Regions from separate parts of the Herbiconiux sp. 11R-BC genome, predicted to be linked through region 3. Evidence: predicted binding sites of a transcription regulator. Region 3 holds the regulator's gene; each other region holds the start of a gene.
What was found. Region 3 encodes HrcA, which represses chaperone genes, less so after heat shock. Its sites were predicted from a motif close to TTNGCACTCGNNNNNNNCGAGTGCNAA; they were not measured.
Positions count from the first base shown of each region.

Region 1 (4,486 bases), on a different contig from region 3:
GGCTGGACCATCGCGACGATGGCCAACGCGAGTGCCACCGACGTGGCGACGACCATCGTCTACTACGCCGACCCGGCCGACGAAGGAGCCGCGCTCGGACTCGCCCAGCTGCTCGGCACCGCCACGATCGAGCAGTCGACGAACTACCAGGGCAAGCTCACGGTCGTGCTCGGCGCCGACTACGCCGGCCCGGGTGTGACCGCACCCGCAGCCTGAGCGGGGCCCGCAGCGGGCCCATTATTTCGCGCGTGTTTCCGTCGTGTTGAGTTGCGGTCACGAAGTGCAAAATTCACCGTTTCCGCCATTTGCGCCCGGTTAGTATCTGGAATTGGAGGTGGCAATTGTGTCACTTCTGCAGAAACACAGCACTTGGGAGTAACAATGGCGAACGGAACCGTGAAGTGGTTCAACGCTGAAAAGGGCTACGGCTTCATCACCGTCGACGGCGGCGGACAGGACGTGTTCGTGCACTACTCGGCGATCGACATGGCCGGCTACAAGGTTCTCGAGGAGGGCCAGCAGGTCGTCTTCGAGGTGGGAACGGGTGCCAAGGGCCCGCAGGCCGAGTCCGTGCGTCTGGCCTGAACCGCTAGTCTTTGGGCGTGAAGAGCCCGAGACGGTCTGCTGCCCGCGTCGCGACGACAGTTCTCGCAGCCGGCGTGCTGCTCGCGCTTGCCGCGTGCACGCCGGATGCGCCCGGGCCGAGCGCCTCCGCGACGCCGACCGCCAGCTACGCCTCGGGGTACCAGACCCCCGCGCCGACGGTGCTGCTGCCGTTGCGCGGGTCGATCGTCGCGGCCGGAACGGCGCAGAACCCCTCGCTCGCGGCCAAGATCGACAACCATGAGGAAGCGCGGCCCCAGATCGGTCTGGAGCGCACCGACATCGTGTTCGAGGAGCTCGTCGAGGGCGGCCTGACGCGCTACGTCGCCATCTGGCAGTCCGACATCCCCGACCTGATCGGCCCGGTGCGGTCGATCCGCCCGATGGACCCCGACATCCTGTCGCCCTTCGGCGGCATCGTGGCCTACTCCGGCGGCCAGCAGCAGTTCGTCGACATGATGAAGGCCACGCCGGTCTACAACGCCATCCACGGCCAGAGCGACACCGACTCCACCTTCTACCGGATGGACGGCCGCACGAGCCCGCACGACGTCGTGGTCAAGGCCTCGGAGCTCGTCTCGCAGCACCTCGATCTCGCGCCTCCGCAGCAGCAGTTCGCCTACTCCTTCGACACCGCCACCTCGACCGCGGTCGTCGAGGGCACCCCCACCGCCTCGGTGCAGATCGTCTATTCGGATGCGCGGTACCCGGGCTGGGCCTGGGATGCGGCATCCGGCACCTTCCTGCGCAGCCAGGAGGGCTCGCCCGACCTCGATTCGAACGGGGCGCAGCTCTCGGCGGTGAACGTGCTGACCCTGCGGGTGAACGAGGTCTACAACTACGACGCCGAGGTTCCGCAGGCGGTGCTGGTGGCCTCGGGGGAGGCCACGATCTCCACCGGTGGCAAGACCGTGCACGGCACGTGGTCGAAGGATTCGGCGACCTCGCCCATCCGGGTGGTCGACGATCTGGGCGCGACCGTGCGGCTCGCCCCGGGCAACACCTGGGTGCAGCTCGTGCCCGACTCCGGCAGCGTCACGGTGGTGCCCGCGGCCTGACCGCGCTCATTCGCGCCGCTCGCGGTGGCGCGTGGCTGTCGACCGCCTGTGCTCACTTGCACTCGGACAGGGCGAGTGCCAAGATTGCTTTAGCACTCATGAAGTCTGAGTGCTAACCACCTGAATCTTTGAACGACGTCCAGGGAGGACGAGAAACACACATGGCAAAGATCATTGCTTTCGATGAAGAGGCCCGCCGCGGCCTCGAGCGCGGATTGAACATCCTCGCCGACGCCGTCAAGGTGACGCTGGGCCCGCGTGGCCGCAACGTCGTGCTGGAGAAGAAGTGGGGCGCCCCCACGATCACCAACGACGGCGTGTCCATCGCCAAGGAGATCGAGCTCGACGACCCCTACGAGAAGATCGGCGCCGAGCTGGTCAAGGAGGTCGCCAAGAAGACCGACGACGTCGCGGGTGACGGAACCACCACCGCCACCGTGCTCGCCCAGGCCCTGGTCAAGGAAGGCCTCCGCAACGTGGCCGCCGGCGCCGACCCGATCTCGCTCAAGAAGGGCATCGAGAAGGCCGTCGCGGCCGTCTCCGCCGAGCTGATCAAGAACGCCAAGGAGATCGAGACCAAGGAAGAGATCGCGGCCACCGCATCCATCTCCGCGGCCGACCCCGAGATCGGCGCCATCATCGCCGAGGCCATCGACAAGGTGGGCAAGGAAGGCGTCGTCACCGTCGAGGAGTCGAACACTTTCGGCACCGAGCTCGAGCTCACCGAGGGCATGCGCTTCGACAAGGGCTACCTGTCGGCGTACTTCGTGACCGACCCCGAGCGCCAGGAAGCGGTCTTCGAAGACCCCTACATCCTGATCGTCAACTCGAAGGTCTCGAACATCAAGGACCTGCTGCCGATCGTCGACAAGGTCATCCAGACCGGCAAGCAGCTCCTCATCATCGCCGAGGACGTCGACGGAGAGGCGCTCGCGACTCTGGTCGTGAACAAGATCCGCGGCATCTTCAAGTCGGTCGCCGTCAAGGCTCCCGGCTTCGGCGACCGTCGCAAGGCGCAGCTGCAGGACATCGCGATCCTCACCGGCGGCCAGGTCATCTCCGAGGAGGTCGGCCTCAAGCTCGAGAACGTCACCCTCGACCTGCTCGGTCAGGCCCGCAAGGTGGTCATCACCAAGGACGAGACCACCATCGTCGAGGGCGCCGGCGACACCGACGCCATCGCCGGTCGCGTGGCGCAGATCCGTGCCGAGATCGAGAACACCGACAGCGACTACGACCGCGAGAAGCTCCAGGAGCGCCTCGCGAAGCTCGCCGGCGGTGTGGCGGTCATCAAGGCCGGTGCAGCCACCGAGGTCGAGCTGAAGGAGCGCAAGCACCGCATCGAAGACGCCGTGCGCAACGCCAAGGCAGCCGTCGAAGAGGGCATCGTCGCCGGTGGTGGCGTGGCCCTCATCCAGGCCGGCAAGACCGCGTTCGCGAACCTGAACCTCGTCGGTGACGAGGCCACGGGCGCGAACATCGTCAAGGTCGCCATCGAGGCTCCGCTGAAGCAGATCGCGTTCAACGCCGGTCTCGAGCCCGGAGTCGTCGCCGCCAAGGTGCGCGACCTCGACTACGGCTGGGGCCTCAACGCCGCGACCGGTGAGTACGTCGACCTTCTGGCCGCCGGCATCATCGACCCGGCCAAGGTCACCCGCTCGGCGCTGCAGAACGCAGCCTCGATCGCCGGCCTGTTCCTGACGACCGAGGTCGTCGTGGCCGACAAGCCCGAGCGCAACCCGGCCCCGGCCGGCGACCCCACGGGTGGCATGGACTTCTAGTCCGAACTTCCCGCGGCTCGCACCGCATCACGCCAAGGGCGGTCCCTCCGGGGGCCGCCCTTCGGCGTTCATGGCCGCCGGAGGCACCTTCACCGGTATTCTCCACTTCATGGAGGACGTGCGTGTCGAGCTGTCTCGGTCTGCGTCGTGGCCACTGTTCGATTCGGCCGGTGCGTTCGGTGAGGCCTCGATACTGTCCGTCTCGGCGATTCGTCAGCCGGATCAGGCCACTTTCGAGGACGCCCATCGGCGGTGTGTGGCCTGGCTCGCTCATGCCTTGGAAGCCGTAGTGCCTTCAGCGGAACCGGATGTGCTCACCATCGTCTGGGTGGAACGCGAAGCCCGCTCGGACGCGGCGCGAGCACGCATTGCGCGGATCGGGCCGTGGGGCGATGTCGCATCGCGATTCGCTCTACCCGCGGGGGAGCGGATGGTCGGTACGAGCCAGACGCAGGAAGGAATTCGTTTCGTCGGCGGCATCCGCTCCGCTCGATCGGAGCTGTCGCGCAGTCTCGAGCTCTCCCGCTACTCGGATGCGGCAACGATCATCGACACGGGCGCTGCGGGTGTCATCGAAGAGATCGTCCTCGGTGCGTCCTGGTCGCGGCCGGTTGGTGCGGGCTGCGTCTCACGATCGAGAAGTCGCGAATGGCCGCTCTTCGGCGGGAACAGGGGCCATTTGCGACCGGTAGATGGGCCTCAGATGCGGGGGGCGTCGGGGACGGGCTTGGTCGGCGGGGGCGTGGGCGCGGCGCCGACGGGCATGAGGGGGAGAGAGACGCGGAAGGTGGCGCCGCCGCCGGGGGTCTCGAGGGCTTCGACGGTGCCGTGGTGGGCGGCGACGATCGAGGAGACGATCGCGAGGCCGAGGCCCGAGCCGCCGGTCTCGCGAGTTCGCGAGGAGTCGGCGCGCCAGAAGCGCTGGAAGATCTTCTCGCGGATCTGCGGGGGGATGCCGTCGCCGTGGTCGATGATGTCGACGGTCGCGAGCTGGGCGGCCTGGTCGACCTGCACCGAGAGTTCGATCGGGCTGTCGGCGTCGGT
Region 1 covers NZ_JBCEBO010000004.1:53,561-58,046, reverse strand. The annotation lists gene VD659_RS11040 (LytR C-terminal domain-containing protein) at 1-216, shown strand, start outside; gene VD659_RS11035 (cold-shock protein) at 382-585, shown strand; gene VD659_RS11030 (DUF3048 domain-containing protein) at 603-1,661, shown strand; gene groL (chaperonin GroEL) at 1,823-3,442, shown strand; gene VD659_RS11020 (ATP-binding protein) at 4,142-4,486, opposite strand, start outside.
Region 1: groL (chaperonin GroEL) is a predicted target of HrcA. The motif match lies at 1,751-1,777, and genes of this name have one in related genera.

Region 2 (4,486 bases), on a different contig from region 3:
TTTCTCAGCGACCCGCCACGATAGGTGCCGTCATCGTATTTTCTTAGGACAATTGGAGCCCTACCTTGACTGAACCCACCCCCGCCTACGCGCCCGCGCCGGTCCCCGCCCAGAAGACGAACGTGCTGTCGATCGTGGCGCTCGTGCTGTCGATCCTGAGCTTCAACATCATCGCGGTGATCATCGGCGCCATCGCGCTCAGCCAGATCAAGAAGACCGGCGAGTCGGGCCGCGGCCTCGCGATCGCCGGTATCATCATCGGCGCCATCGGCGTGATCTTCTGGATCATCATCATCATCGTGGTCGCCGTCGCTGCTGCGGCGGGGAACGTGACCGTCAGCACCTACTGAGAACCGGGGCGCAGGCGGTTCGCCGCCTGCGCCCGTCCCCCTCCGCCGGCACAGAAGGGCACTCCCCGTGAGCGACACGAACAACACCACCCCCGGCGCAGAGCCGCCGGTTCCCCCGGTGACGCCGCCGGTGCCCGGCTACCAGCAGCCGCCGGTTCCGCCGGCGCCGGGCTATCCGCCGCAGGCGCAGCCGTATCAGCAGCCCCCCGCGGCACCGGGCTACTACCAGCAGCCCCCCGTCGCGCCCGGCTACCAGCAGGCCCCTCCCGGCTACCAGCCACCGCCCGTTCAGCAGCCCTACTACGGCTATCAGGCTCCGGCGACGCCGCCGACGAACGTGCTGGCCATCATCACCATCATCCTGGCCTTCGTGTTCTCGATCGCCGGCATCGTGACCGGCCACATCGCGCTCAAGCAGATCGACCGCACGGGCGAACAGGGTCGTGGACTCGCGAAGGCGGGCCTCATCCTGTCGTACGTCTTCACCGGCCTCTGGGTGATCGGCATCATCATCTACGTGGTGTTCCTCGTCGTGATCTTCGCGGCCGCCGGCGCCGCGGGCACCTACTCCTACTGATCGTTCATCCGGAGACCCGGTCGACCAGGAGCGCCTCGTGCGCTCCGGCGACCCGGGTCAGGATGAGCGTCGCCGCCTCGGGCCCCTTGAGCGCGAGTCGTGTGCGCAGCGTCGCGGGATCGACATCGATGCCGCGCTTCTTGATCTCTAGCGTGCCGATTCGACGCTCCCGCAGCGCCTTCTTGAGCTGATTCTCCGAAGCGGGTAGGCGTTCGCGCACCCGGAACGCGCTCGCGAACGGCGACGCGACCAGCGTGTCTCCGGTGAGGTAGGCGATGCCGGGGGAGAGCATGCCGGCATCGAGCTGCCCGGCCAGCGCGCCGATGAGCCGCGCCCGGATGACGGCCGCGTCGGGCTCGTAGACGAACTCGCCCAGCTCGCGCACAGGCGCGTCGGCGCTGTCGGCCGCCGCCGTGAGCTCGGCCGCCCCGCTCGCCGAGAGCACGAGTGCGGAGCGGCGGATGCCCGGCCGAGCCAGAGCGCCGAACCAGAGCCCCATCTCCACGGCCTGGCCGTCGTCGGAGACCCATTGCGCCTCGGCGTCGCCGGGGATGAGTGAGCGGTCGAAGCCGGGGCCGAGCTTCACTCCCGTCGGCCGGCGCGCGGCGAGGGCGAAGGCGAAGTCGACCGAGGGGGAGTAGTCGTCGGGACGGGTGAGGCGGGCGGTGTTCTTGGTGCCGCTCGTGCGGCGGGCCGGGTCGAGGTACACCGCGTCCACCCCCGCCGCGTCGAGGTCGAACTCCTCGGCATCCGCGTGCACGACCTCGGCGTTCGGGAAGCTGGCGAGGTTGTAGGAGGCGATCGCCGCCGTGACCTCGTCGCGCTCGACCGCGACCACGGGCAGATCCAGGGCCGCGATGGCGAGGGCGTCGGCCCCGATTCCGCAGCCCAGGTCGGCGACGCGCGTGACGCCCGCAGCCCGGAACCGCCCGGCGTGCAGCGCGGCGACCTTGAGGCGGGTCGCCTGCTCGAGGCCGGCCTGGGTGTACAGCAGGCGGTCGGCGAAGGCGCCGAACTTGGCCGTGGCCTTCTCGCGGAGACGGGCCTGGGTGAGCACGGCCGCGACGAGCTCGGGAGAATGGCCGGCCCGGCGCAGCTCCGCCACCTGCTTGACGGCCCCGCCCGCCGTGTACCCGGGCAAGGAGTCGAGAAGCCGCAGCCCTTCGGCGGTGAAGAGGAACGAGAGCTCGGCGGAGTCCATCCGGCAACGGTACCAAGGCGGATGGCCGAGCCGGGCGCATCCGGCTGTGGAGCTTGGCACTCACATTGCGCGAGTGCCAAACGAGCCTCTAAACTCGACTTAGCACTCTCGGTGTGAGGGTGCTAACCCGTGGTTTTTGAAATACAGACATTCAGAAAGAAGAGGTCAACCGTGTCGGTCTCCATCAAGCCGCTCGAGGATCGCATCGTCATCAAGCAGGTCGAAGCTGAGCAGACCACTGCTTCCGGTCTCGTCATCCCTGACACCGCCAAGGAGAAGCCCCAGGAGGGTGAAGTCGTCGCCGTCGGCCCCGGCCGCATCGACGACAACGGCAACCGCGTTCCGCTCGACGTCGCCGTCGGCGACAAGGTCATCTACTCCAAGTACGGCGGAACCGAGGTCAAGTACGCCGGTGAGGACTTCCTCGTGCTCTCGGCTCGCGACGTGCTCGCCGTCGTCGTCCGCTAAGGCCGACACGACTCACGAGAACCCGGGTGGCTCAGGCCGCCCGGGTTCTTCGCGTCTGCAGTAGAGTGACGCGGTGCCCGAGACTCCGCCCCCGTCGACGTTGACGATCGCGGGCTCCGCGGCGCAGCAGTTCCGTTCCGGGCTCGTCTACGCGGCGGCCTCCTACGTGCTCTGGGGCGTCTTCCCGCTCTACTTTCTGCTCCTGCGTCCGGCCGGCGCCTTCGAGGTGGTGGGCTGGCGCATCCTGTTCTCCCTCGTGTTCTGCGCGGTGCTGCTCACTGCCACGCGGGCCTGGAGGCCGTTCCTCGCGATTGCCCGGCAGCCGAGACTGCTGCTGCTCATGGGCGCGGCGGGTGCTCTCATCTACGTGAACTGGCAGACCTACATCCTGGGCGTTCTGTCGGATCAGGTGGTGGAGACCTCGCTCGGCTACTTCATCAACCCCATCGTGACCGTGCTGCTCGGCGTGATCGTGCTGCGCGAGCGCCTGCGACGCCTCCAGTGGGCGGCGGTGGGCGTCAGCGCCCTCGCCGTGGTGGTTCTCTCGGTGGGCTACGGGAGCGTGCCGTGGGTGGCCCTCGTGCTGGCCGGCTCCTTCGGCGCCTACGGGCTCGTGAAGAAGTATGTCGGGCCCCGCGTCGACGCCGCCAGTGGCCTCACCCTGGAGACCGCCTGGCTCGCGCCGGTGGCGATCGTGCAGCTCGTGGTGGTGTCGCAGCTGACCGGGCTGACCTTCGGCACCGTGAGCGCCTGGCACACCGGCCTGCTCGTGATCTCGGGCGTGGCCACCGCGGTGCCGCTGCTGATGTTCGCCTCGGCGGCCCGGCGGCTGCCGCTCGTCTACGTGGGCTTCATCCAGTTCCTCGCGCCGATCATCCAGTTCTGCATCGGGGTGTTCGTTCTCGGCGAGCCGATGCCGCCCGAGCGCTGGGTGGGCTTCGCGATCGTGTGGGTCGCCACTCTGCTGCTCGTGGTCGACATGGTGCGGTCGGCGCGCAGGCCGCGCTCGGCATCCGTGGCGTCCGCCGTGCCCGAGGAACTGCTCTAGGGAGCGATAGGGTGGTGCGACGATGACCCAGCACACCGTCTTCGCCCCGAACGGCCGGGGCCCGCATCTGGCCGCGCTCACCGCTCTCGCCGCAGCCGTGGCCGTGTCGCTCACCGGATGCTTCGCCTCCGCCGCCCCGGGCGATACCAGCGCCCCCACGCCCGTCGCCAGCATGGCGCAGCCGATGCCGACGGGCGACGGCACCCTCACGATCGGTGTCGTCGTCGCCTTCGGCGGCGCGGATGCCGCGCTCGGAACCGCTTCTCTCGCCGGTGCCGAGCTCGCCGCCCGCGACATCGACGAGGCGGGAGGCGTGGGTGGCAAGCCGCTCGTGGTGGTGCCCGGCGACGGCACGGCCGGGAAGGCCGCCGCCTCGGTCTCCGCACTCGCCGCGAAAGCCGTCGACGCGCTCGTGGGGCCCAACAGCGAGGCCGCGCAGGGCGAAGTCGACAGCGCGGCGGTCGCCGCCGGCATCCCCGCCGTCACCGCGGTCGGTGAGGCCGAAGCCGTCGACGAAGGGTTCACTGCTCGCCTGAGATCGTCGGATCCCACGCTGGCCGGCACTGCTTTCGGTGCCGAGAGCTACGACGCGGTGGTCATGATCGCCCTCGCGGCGAAGCTGGCCGGTGACGACGGGCGTGCATCGATCGCGCAGTTCCTGCCGGCTGTCACGAGCGGCACGGCCCAGTGCTCGAGCTACGGGGCCTGCCTCGATGCCATCACCGCTCGCGTCCCCATCCGCTACACCGGTGTGACGGGCCAGCTGAGCACCGCTGCCGGCTCGACGAGCGCCGGCACGCTGGCCCTCGCGGGCCTCGCCCCCTGACCCGCTGAGGGGGCGC
Region 2 covers NZ_JBCEBO010000004.1:157,455-161,940, reverse strand. The annotation lists gene VD659_RS11550 (DUF4190 domain-containing protein) at 66-350, shown strand; gene VD659_RS11545 (DUF4190 domain-containing protein) at 418-927, shown strand; gene VD659_RS11540 (THUMP-like domain-containing protein) at 932-2,128, opposite strand; gene groES (co-chaperone GroES) at 2,300-2,596, shown strand; gene rarD (EamA family transporter RarD) at 2,697-3,644, shown strand; gene VD659_RS11525 (ABC transporter substrate-binding protein) at 3,667-4,470, shown strand.
Region 2: groES (co-chaperone GroES) is a predicted target of HrcA. The motif match lies at 2,182-2,208, and genes of this name have one in related genera.

Region 3 (4,486 bases):
CGCCCACCGGATCGGCGGCCTGTGGACAACTCGGCCGCCCCGGTTCGCTACGGGCGTTCTGTGGAGGAGAGGTTGCTCCGGCTCAGCCCGGAGGCGGGCCCGGCAGCGAGCGCAGCCGCGACCTCACCACCGCCCGAGTGCGACGTTCAGCACGGCGAGCGCCGCCGGCCCGGCGCTCGAGGTGCGCAGCACCTCGTCGCCCAGCCGCACGGGCTTCGCTCCGGCCGCGCTCAGCTGCTCGAGCTCGCGCTCGGAGGCACCGCCCTCCGGCCCCACCACGAGCACCAAGGGGCGCTCGTCGGCTGCGTCGAGCACCAGCCCGGTGAGTCGCAGCTCGGCGCCCGGCTCGAGCACGAGCATCCGGGTCTCCCCCGCGAGCCGCACGAGTTCGCGCAGCTCGGCGAGGTCGCCCACGGGCGGCACGAACGGCCGGATCGACTGCTTCGCCGCCTCGCGCACGATCGTGGTCCAGCGCTCGACGCCCTTGGCGATCTTCGGCCCGACCCAGCGCGACACCGATCGTTCGGCCTGCCAGGGGATGACCGCCGAGACGCCCAGCTCGGTGGCCGTCTGCACAGCCATCTCGTCGCGGTCGCCCTTCGCGAGCGCCTGCACGAGCACCGTGCGCGGCGAGGGCTCGGGGTGGACCGACGCCGACTCCACGGCCAGCTCCAGCTCGCGCGCCTCGGCCCGCGTGACCACACCGCGCACCACGAGGCCGTTGCCGTCGCCGATCGCCGTGTGCTCGCCCACGCGCATCCGGTTCACCGTGGTCGCGTGCCGCGCCTCGTCACCGGAGAGCACGACGACGTCGCCGACCTCGTGCGGCACCAGGGCGAGGTCGGCCCGCAGATAGAGGGAGCTCATGCCTGTGCCGCTCAGACGTTGAGGAAGCGGTCGCGCAGCTTCGCGAACAGCCCCTGCTGGAAGTGGCCGAGTGCCGGTGCCGGGTACTTGTGCGCCGCGGCGAGCTGCTTCATCAGCTCCTTCTGCTTGTGGTCGAGCTTCGTGGGCGTCACCACCTGGATGCCCACGCGCAGGTCGCCGCGCCCGTTGCCGCGCAGGTGGGAGACGCCGCGACCCTTGACCGTGAGCACCTCGGCGCTCTGTGTGCCGGGCTTGATCTCGAGCTCGATGTCGCCGTCGAGGGCGGCGACGGTGGCCGTGGTGCCGAGCACCGCGTCCCACATCTGCACCTCGAGGGTGCAGAGCAGGTCGTCGTCGTTGCGGGAGAACACCTCGTGGTGCTTGACCTTGATCTCGAGGTAGACGTCGCCCTGCGGACCGCCGGCGGGGCCGACCTCGCCCTGACCGGGCAGCTGCAGGCGGAGACCCGTGTCGACGCCGGCCGGGATGTCGACCGGGATGGTGCGGCGGGCGCGCACGCGGCCCTGGCCCTGGCAGGTGGTGCAGGGGTTCGGGATGACGGTGCCGTAGCCCCGGCAGGTGCCGCAGGGCGCACTCGTCACGACGTTGCCGAGCAGCGAGCGCACGGTGCGCTGGATCGAGCCGGCGCCGTGGCAGATGTCGCAGGTGACGGGCGAAGTGCCGGGCAGACAGCAGGAGCCGTTGCAGGTCTCGCAGAGCACGGCCGTGTCGACCTCGAGATCGCGGTGGGTGCCGAACACGACCTCGCTGAGGTCGACCTCGACACGCAGCAGCGCATCCTGGCCCCGCTCGGCGCGCGACCGGGGGCCGCGCTGCTGGCTCTGGCCGCCGAAGAAGTTCTCGAAGATGTCGCCGAAACCGCCGAAGCCGCCTCCGGCGCCGCCGAAGGTGGGCTGGGGGCCGCGGTCGTAGTCGCGGCGCTGGCCCGGGTCGCTCAGCACGTCATAGGCGTGCGTGACCTGCTTGAACTTCTCCTGCGCATCCGGGCTCGGATTCACGTCGGGGTGCAGCTCGCGCGCGAGCCGGCGGTAGGCCTTCTTGATCTCCTCGGGCGTCGCTTCACGCGAGACGCCGAGCACGTCGTAATGGTCAGCCACTCGGGGCTTCTCCTTCGTTCGATGAGGTCGTTCGATGAGTTCTGGGGGACGGGGAGCGGATGCGGGCCCGGTCAGCCGACGCTGCCGGCGTCTCCGAGGGTGCGCGAGAGGTAACGTGCGACGGCGCGGACCGCCGAGATGTTGCTCGAGTAGTCCATGCGCGTGGGCCCGAGCACGCCGAGGCGCGACACAGAACCGCCGATGCTGCTGTAGCCCGAGGCGAGGATCGAGGTCTCACCGAGCCCGAAGGACTCGTTCTCGCGACCGATCGACACGGTGATGCCGCGCTGGTCGGCCTCCATCTCGCTGAACAGGCGCAGCAGCACCACCTGCTCCTCCACCGCCTCGAGCACGGGGAGGATGCTGCCGTGGAAGTCGTCTTCGGTGCGCACCAGGTTCGCCGCACCGGCGATCAGCAGCTTCTCCTGCCGGTTGGCCGAGACCTGCTCGAGCAGGGTGGCGGCGACGACGGATGCGGTGGGCTGCAGGGCGGGAGCGAAGCGAGCCGGGACCCCTGTGAGGGCAGCGGCGGCCTCGAGGAGCCCCAGGCCCCCGACGGACTCGTTGAACCGGGTGCGCAGTTCGGCGATCAGCTCGTCGTCGATGTCGCCCGGTACCTCGACGATGCGCTGCTCGACGTGGCCGGAGTCGGTGATGATGACGGTCATCAGGCGGCGGGGCGCGAGCGCCACGAGCTCGATGTGCCGCACGCGCGCCTGCGAGCGCGAGGGATACTGCACGAGCGCCACCTGGTGGGTGAGCTGCGAGAGCAGACGCACGGTGCGCGCGAGCACGTCGTCGACGTCGACCGAGGAGTCGAGGAAGGTCTCGATGGCGTGCCGCTGGGCCTGGCTGAGCGGGCGCAGGTCGGAGAGGTGGTCGACGAAGAGCCGGTAGCCCTTGTCGGTGGGAACGCGGCCGGAGGAGGTGTGCGGAGCGGTGATGAGCTCCTCCTCCTCGAGGAGCGCCATGTCGTTGCGGATCGTGGCGGCCGAGACCCCGAAGGCGTGGCGCTCGGCGATGCTCTTGGAGCCGACGGGCTCGCGGGAGGCCACGTAGTCCTGCACGATCACGCGGAGCACTTCGAGACTGCGTTCGGAAACCATCGGAACACCCTCCTCTCGCGCCTGCCGCCGGCGGTGCACGTTGGCACTCACGCTACCGGAGTGCCAATTATATCCCCGATCGACGGGCGGAACATCCGGTCATCCTGAGTGAAAATCATTGCCGCGGGGCACGCCCGGCGCTATCTTGTCTCTGTGCAACGACTGCACGAAGAAAATGCCCAACGTCTGAGAGGCGCGAGACATGACTGACCCCAACGCACAACCGCCGCACGACCCGGCCGCCGGCCAGCCCACTCCCCCGCCCGGACAGCCGACGCCGCCTCCCGGGTACCAGGCGCCTCCTCCCGGCTACCAGCAGCCCCAGCCCGGCTACGGAGCGCCCGTCGCCGCGGCGCCGCTCTCGCCGGCCGACGACAAGCAGTGGGCGATGCTCGGCCAGCTGGGCGGCATCCTCGGCTTCATCCCGCCGCTGATCATCTGGCTCGTCTTCAAAGACCGCGGTCCGCTGACGAACCAGGAAGCGAAGGAGTCGCTGAACTTCCAGATCACCGTCGCGATCTTCGTGGTGGGCCTCTACATCCTCGGCACCATCACCTCGTTCATCTTCATCGGGCTCCTCCTGCTTCCGCTGGCGTGGGTCGTGCAGATCGTCGGTGTGATCTTCGCGATCATCGCGGGCGTCAAGGTGAACCAGGGCGGCACCTACCGCTACTTCTTCAACTTCCGCTTCATCAAGTAGCAGAAGTCGCGAGAGGGTCTGCCCGAGGGCAGGCCCTCTCGTCGTTTAACGGGCGCGATCAGGTGAGGCGGCGCACCACCGCGTCGGCCAGCAGACGGCCCTTCAGAGTGAGGTCGACCGTTCCCGCGAGGGCGGCACGGCCGTCGATGAGGCCGTCGGCGATCAGGCCCGCGATCTCGCGCCGCGCATCCGGAGCCAGCGAATCGACGCGCAGCACGCCGCGCACGCGGCTGAGCAGCAGCACGCGCTCGAGCTCACGGGTGTCGTCGTCGATCGATTCGCGGCCGGCGGCGGGCGACTCCCCCGCCGCGATGCGCCCGGCGTAGGCCGCCGGGTGCTTGACGTTCCACCACCGGGTGTCGCCGACGTAGCTGTGCGATCCCGGCCCGATGCCCCACCAGTCGTGGCCGAGCCAATAGCTGAGGTTGTGCCGCGAACGGGTGCGCACGCCGTCGCGCGACCAGTTGCTCACCTCGTACCAGTCGTAGCCGGCGGCGCCGAGCCGCGCATCCGCGAGCTCGTACATGTCGGCCTGCAGATCGTCGGAGGGCTCGGCCACCTCGCCCGAGCGGATCTGCCGCGCGAGCTTCGTTCCCTGCTCCACGATCAGGGCGTAGGCCGAGATGTGGTCGGGCTCGTTGGCGAGCACGGAGTCGAGCGAGCGCGACCAGTCGTCGAGGGTCTCGCCCGGCGTG
Region 3 covers NZ_JBCEBO010000007.1:39,109-43,594, forward strand. The annotation lists gene VD659_RS15560 (16S rRNA (uracil(1498)-N(3))-methyltransferase) at 124-867, opposite strand; gene dnaJ (molecular chaperone DnaJ) at 879-1,985, opposite strand; gene hrcA (heat-inducible transcriptional repressor HrcA) at 2,057-3,091, opposite strand; gene VD659_RS15575 (DUF4870 domain-containing protein) at 3,294-3,791, shown strand; gene hemW (radical SAM family heme chaperone HemW) at 3,850-4,486, opposite strand, start outside.